DNA from 3 places in the Secundilactobacillus paracollinoides genome. Region 1 is predicted to be linked to each of the others. Evidence: predicted binding sites of a transcription regulator. Region 1 holds the regulator's gene; each other region holds the start of a gene.
The links. The regulator HrcA, encoded in region 1, represses chaperone genes, less so after heat shock. The targets are predictions, from matches to a motif close to TTAGCACTCNNNNNNNNNGAGTGCTAA.
Positions count from the first base shown of each region.

Region 1 (2,273 bases):
ATGGACCAAAGGATATTGCGACTATGGCGCGTTTACCAGAATATGCACAGGAGCGATTTGAGATCGTGACCGTGGGTGAGCAGGAAATTGATCATCAAAAAATCAGTTCCAGTCGGATTCGGCGCAATATTACCGATGGCGACATCAAAACGGTCAATGAGCTGCTGGGCTACCATTATCAAACGATTGGCACCGTTGTTCACGGTGAAGCGCGCGGTCGCACGATTGGTTTTCCAACCGCGAATGTCAGTCATGACGTCCACTATTGGCTGCCCGCAGTTGGGGTGTACGTGACCCGAATCAAGATCGGCGACACCTGGTATCCTTCCGTTACTTCTGTTGGCCACAACGTCACGTTTGGTGAAGGTCGGCCCGTGACGGTCGAGGTCTATATCATCGACTTTAACGAAGCGGTTTACGGTGAAGTGGCGACGGTGGAATGGTGCTACCGGTTGCGCGGTGAAGAAAAATTTGCATCAGTTGACGCGTTGGTCACTCAAATGACCGCGGATACTGATCATGCGCGTCAGTATTTAGCGCATGATTTTCATGAATTAGCACTCGACTAAATTAATTGCTAAAAATCACGGTGTAATGCTTGACTTAAAAAACGCCATTTGATACATTATATATGTGTCTTAGCACTTAGGTTAGATGAGTGCTAAAAAGAGGTGATGATCACGTTAACGGACAGACAGAAGATGATTTTAAAGGCGATCGTTCGCGACTATACGAGCAGCGGTGTCCCAGTTGGGTCAAAAGCCTTGGCGGCACAGCTGCCCATGCATGTGAGCTCAGCGACCGTGCGAAACGAGATGGCTGCGCTGGAAGAGTTGGGTCTGATCAATAAGACGCACTCCTCGTCCGGTCGAATTCCATCTGTTAAGGGTTATCGCTACTACGTGGATCATTTGGTTCAACCTGACCCGGTGAAGGCGAATGATATTGATATCATCAAGTCTTCACTGGATGGTCAGTTTTTAAAGATCGACGAGATCATTGAGACCTCGGCCCAGATCCTTTCAAACCTGACCTCGTATACGGCCTTTACGTTGAAACCAGAGCTGCAGGATAGTAAGTTAAGCGGTTTTCGGCTCGTACCGCTGGGTAAACGTCAGGTCATGGCGGTCCTTGTGACTGATAATGGCGATGCTGAGACCCAGACGTTTAACCTCGCACCCGGCGTCACTGGTGACCAGCTTGAAGCTGTGGTTCGGTTGATCAACGACCAGCTGGTTGGCAAGTCCCTGCGAGAAGTCTTGCAGGCACTACAGACCAAGATCCCCCAAGAAGTCACCAAGTACCTCCAGGGTCCGGAAGGGTTCCTTAAGATATTCGGTGATGTGTTAACTCAGGCGGCGCAAGAACGTTACTACGTTGGCGGCCGGCTGAATTTGCTTAACTTCTCGGATAGTAGCGACGTTGACGAGTTGAAGTCGCTGTACACGTTAATGGACCGGACCGATGACATGGCGACCGTCTTAGGCCGACCAAGCGATCATATTCAAGTGAAGATCGGTAGTGAGATGACGAATGCGATCCTGAGAGATTACAGTCTGATCACAGCAACCTATGAGGTGGGCGACCACGGCAAGGGTGTGATAGCTCTGCTGGGGCCGACCCGGATGCCTTACTCACGGATGATCGGGTTAGTCGGCACGTTTAGACAGGAGCTTGCCAAGCGGCTGACGGACTATTATCGTTACTTTGATCAGTAATTTGTGTCATCAATTTGATAAGTAGTAAAGGGGTGTTATGAGTGGCTAAAAATGAAGCAAACAAGCCAGAAGATTCAGCTCAGGCTGACGAGACTGATGCAACGAAGGCCGACCAAACCACGGCGGCTGACGCACAACAGGATTCAAAGACTGACGCAACTGAACCAAATGCAGCTGACCAGGGCCAAGCGGCAACTGATCAGGATGCTCAGGCTGACGATCCGCTTCAAGAGGCCCAGCGTAAAATTGCCGATCTGCAGAAGCAAGTTGCTGATTTAAACGATCGTAATTTACGTTCACAGGCCGAGATTCAAAATATTCAAAGCCGTAACAAGAAGGACCAGGCTGCCCTCATCAAGTATGATGGGCAGCAGTTGGCACACGATGTGCTACCGGCCTTGGATAACCTGGAACGTGCCTTGCAAACGCAGGTTGACGGCGAACAGGGCGAATCATTGAAAAAAGGCATTGAAATGGTTCAAAAACACTTACTGGCTGCATTGACCAACAACGGTGTCACCGAGATCAAGGCAGCTGGCGAGAAATTTGATCCAA
Region 1 is NZ_CP014912.1:2,577,866-2,580,138, forward strand. Features, by position in the region: gene ribF (riboflavin biosynthesis protein RibF) at 1-569, shown strand, start outside; gene hrcA (heat-inducible transcriptional repressor HrcA) at 675-1,718, shown strand; gene grpE (nucleotide exchange factor GrpE) at 1,760-2,273, shown strand, end outside.

Region 2 (2,273 bases), 1.5 Mb from region 1:
ATCCTGATGTTTTTGTCAGAAGCGACAGACCAACAGTTATTGCCGTCTGAAATTGCGGATCAGCTGGGCGCCACGAGAGCCACCGTCAGCAAGCTGCTGCGCGGAATGGCGGCTGATGGGTGGGTACAAAAAAGAGCCTCCGAGACGGACAAACGGGCAACGTACATGCAGTTGACCCCAACTGGTAAGGCGACCCTGGATGCATTTTTGCCCGCCAACTTTGCGGCCGTCAAGACGCTCTTTGGTCAGTTGACCCCAGACGAACTGAAAACATTTGCGTCGTTGTTGAACAAGATCAATCAGGGTACCTCAAATTTGAAAACAGAAATGGAGTCTTAACCATGGAAACAGAAAAAATTAATTTTTTAAAAACGTATTTGAGCTTGTACATCAGTCACTTTGCCGTTTTAGCCGATATGAAGAAGGCTGACCCTGAAATGGTGGTGCTGGATGTCCGTAACGCGCCAGCTCAGGTCAAGAAGAATCAGATCAAGGGTGCTGTTGCGTTGGCTGCAAAGGATTTGGCCGACCATTTAGACGAATTGGATAAGTCTAAGACCTACGTCGTGTACGATTGGAATGCTGGGACGACCCTAGGTAAGGAAGCATTGTTAACCTTGCTGTCTGCGGGATTCAAAGCCTTTGAATTAGCCGGCGCTTTGGAAGGTTGGAAAGGTATGAATTTACCGATTGAAGAGATCTAGAGAGCGGAGGAAAACGGTTTGAGGGCGGAGCCTAAGCCACTCTGGTAGAAATGCCTGGGTTTGGCATTTTTACCAGAGTGGCTTAGGCAGTAGCCCTCAGTTTTCCGAAGCTCATTTCGGCACGGTTGCAAAGAAAGTCAACTCTGGCCGAAAAGTCCGGGCCTGACTTTTTGGCCAGAGTCCGTTACACGTTAGTCCCGTGCCTTGTGGAGCTCATTTCGGCACGGTTGCCAAGAAAGACAGATCATAAAGCAAATAAAAAGACCGATGCGCACAAAAACGCATCGGCCTTTTTATGCGTTCATACAGGAACAGATGCATAAATTAATTGACCTTTATTTTTTAAACGATTCCAATTTTACCTTATTTAACTAATTCTTTGAAAATAATTTATGCGTATAAACGCCTTAATAACAGTGCTTTAAAGCAATCAAGCAAAATTAATTTTAGCACTCTAAATAAAAGAGTGCTAAATGCTTGAAACTTTGACCAATACTGACTATTATATATCTTGCAAGGTTGGTTAAGGGTTATTTCCAATGACCGACCGAACCTAGATGAAGATGCTGAAAGGGGTTTTTAACATGATGCGTTATTTACCAAATGAAAACACTGTATTTGATCCAATGACCGTTTTTGATGACTTCGACCAGGACTTCTTTGGGGGCAGCACCACCATGAAGACCGATATCAAAGAAACCGAGAACGACTACCAAGTGAAAGCTGAGTTACCTGGTTTCAAGAAGGATGGCATTCACCTGGACTATAACAATGATACGTTGCGGATCAACGCGAACCACGATCTGACTCAGGAGCATAAGGATGAACAAGGTCGCGTGTTGCGTCAGGAACGGTCTTCACGTAACATCAGCCGCAGTTTCTACCTGCCAGGCGCGGATGCTGACAAGATCGCCGCAACTTACGATGGTGGGTTGCTGAAGTTGACGTTGCCAAAGCGGGCTCCGGAAACTGAAGACAGTCACCACATTGATATCAACTAAACACTAAGCAACTTAACGACACCCCCCCGCAGATAAAAGAGCGGCGGGATAAATTTTGACTAACGTTAGCACTCTAAATATTAGATTGCTAAATTAAAAACTAAAAAAGGGGTTTTAATTATGGCACGTTATTTAATCAACCGGAACAATGAGTTTGATCCAATGAACATTTTCAACGACATGGGCAACTTTGGCCGCAACTTCTTCAACGGCAACTCCACGATGAAGACCGATATTAACGAAACAGACAAGGGCTATGAAGTAAAGGCTGAATTGCCAGGCTTCAAGAAGGATGGGATTCACCTTGACTACCGTGATGACACATTAAGAATCAACGCTTCCCATGACGTTGCAAAGGAAGACAAGGACGAAGATGGCCGGGTATTACGTCAAGAACGCAGCTCCAGCAACATCACGCGCAGCTTCTACCTGCCAGGTGTTGATCAGGATAACGTTAAAGCAACGTACGATGGCGGTATTTTGACCCTGACCTTACCAAAGGTTGCTGAAGATCAAAAAGACAGCCACCACATTGAAATCGACTAATCAACTCGCGCTAATCAACAAG
Region 2 is NZ_CP014912.1:870,910-873,182, reverse strand. Features, by position in the region: gene AYR61_RS03565 (MarR family winged helix-turn-helix transcriptional regulator) at 1-339, shown strand, start outside; gene AYR61_RS03560 (rhodanese-like domain-containing protein) at 342-704, shown strand; gene AYR61_RS03555 (Hsp20/alpha crystallin family protein) at 1,289-1,705, shown strand; gene AYR61_RS03550 (Hsp20/alpha crystallin family protein) at 1,826-2,251, shown strand.
Region 2: a site for HrcA is predicted at 1,151-1,177, ahead of AYR61_RS03555 (Hsp20/alpha crystallin family protein). Genes of this name have one in related genera too.

Region 3 (2,273 bases), 380 kb from region 1:
TGTTGAATTCTACACGTTTTATAATGATGAAATTGGCAGCGCTGTCTTAAGCGCCCTTGTTGCCCGTGCTAAGGCCGGTGTTACGGTACGGGTCATCTATGATCCGTGGGGGTCAATGGGGACTTATCGGCGCTTTTTTAAGCCACTGATCGATGCTGGCGGATATGTTGAGCCATTCTTGGCGCGTTCCGCTATTCTTGACTTTCGTCTCAACTTTAGAAATCACCGCAAAATAGTGGTGGTCGATGGGGAAATTGGTTACGTCGGCGGGTTTAACATTGGTGACCAATACCTTGGCTGCAGCAAAAAATTTGGCCACTGGCGCGACACGCATATTCGCATTGAAGGGGCAGCTGTCTTTGCGCTCCAAAGCCGGTTTGTTCTGGACTGGAATGCGACGTCAAAGAAAGCAAAACTTGCAGATAACTACGTCGATCGTGACTACTTTCCAGTGATGGCGCCAAAGGGATTAACGAGTATGCAGATCGTCAGCAGCGGGCCGGATTCTCAATTGCAGCAAATCAAGATGGGCTACATTCGCTTGATTCAGATGGCTAAAAAACGGCTCTGGATCCAGTCGCCGTACTTTATTCCCGATGATGGCGTGATTGAAGCGTTGAAGATTGCCATTATGTCGGGCGTTGACGTGCGCATTATGGTGCCCAGTATGCCGGACCATCCATTTGTCTACCGAGCCACCCAACATTTTTGCAGAGACACAGCTGAAATTGGTGCGAAAATCTACTACTACGGGAATGGATTTTTACACGCAAAGACGATGCTGGTCGATGACGAAGTGGCCTCAGTTGGCAGTGCTAATATGGATTACCGCAGCTTTAAGTTAAACTTTGAAGTGAATGCCTTTCTATATGATAAGGAGATAAATACACAGCTGGCCGCGTTATTTGAACAGGATATGGCGGAAAGTACATTGATCACGCCTGAAATGTTTGCGGATCAGTCGTTGTACTTGCGGTTTAAGCAGAGTGTTTCGCGATTGTTGGCGCCGATTTTGTGAGTGGCGGCCACTTTGAGTTTTATTGTGCTTGGGGATTACTGTCTTGTACTTTGCTTATCTTTTCCTGCTTATCGGGTTCCTTCTCAATTTTCTTCTCGATTTTTTTACACATTTTCTCGATTCTCGTCATCTCATAGAGTCTTTCTATTCAGCCGTGCCGAAACGTGTTCCGAAAAGCAAGGGGCGGCCATGTAAGGGACTCTGACAAAAATGCCAAACCCAGGCATTTCTGTCAGAGTCCCTTACATTCTGCCCCTTAACCGCCTTTCTCCACACTCTTTTCAACTTTCTAGTCAATATAACTTGCATTTTACCCCGAATAATTTTATAGTATTAATTGTTGATTAGCACTTGTGTTAGATGAGTGCTAAGAGTGCTAAATCTTTAGATTTATTGGAGGGATTCAAGTGTTAAAACCATTAGGAGACCGTGTGATCTTACAAGCTCAAGAAGAAGAAACCACTGTTGGTGGTATCGTTTTAGCAAGTAACGCCCAAGAAAAGCCACAAACTGCAAAGGTAGTTGCTGTTGGTGATGGCCGTGTACTTGATAACGGTGAAAAGGTTGCCCCAAGTGTTAAGGAAGGCGAGACCGTCTTGCTTGACAAGTATTCCGGCACTGAAGTTAAGTATGAAGGTGCTTCTTACCTTGTGGTTCACGAAAAAGATTTAGTCGCAATCGTTGACTAAAACCGGTCAGCCTGAATAGGGCAGACATAAACACAAAATTAACAATTAATCATATGAGGTGAAAAATTAATTATGGCTAAAGAGTTAAAGTTCTCTGAAGACGCCCGTGGCGCAATGCTTCGCGGTGTAGATAAATTGGCAGATACAGTTAAGACCACCATTGGTCCTAAGGGTCGTAACGTTGTTTTGGAACAATCTTACGGTAACCCAACCATCACTAACGATGGTGTGACGATCGCTAAGGCAATCGAATTGTCAGATCACTTTGAAAACTTAGGTGCTAAGTTAGTTGCTGAAGTTGCTTCAAAGACCAACGATATCGCTGGTGATGGGACAACTACTGCCACTGTTTTGACCCAAGCAATCGTTAACGAAGGTATGAAGAACGTCACTGCCGGTGCTAACCCTGTCGGCATCCGTCGTGGGATCGAAAAGGCCACTAACGCAGCCGTTGATGCCTTACACAAGATGAGCCACAAGGTCACTACCAAAGATGACATTGCCCAGATCGCTGCTATTTCTTCAGCTAGTGAAGAAACTGGTACATTAATTGCCGACGCCATGGA
Region 3 is NZ_CP014912.1:2,196,599-2,198,871, forward strand. Features, by position in the region: gene cls (cardiolipin synthase) at 1-1,018, shown strand, start outside; gene groES (co-chaperone GroES) at 1,426-1,707, shown strand; gene groL (chaperonin GroEL) at 1,780-2,273, shown strand, end outside.
Region 3: a site for HrcA is predicted at 1,363-1,389, ahead of groES (co-chaperone GroES). Genes of this name have one in related genera too.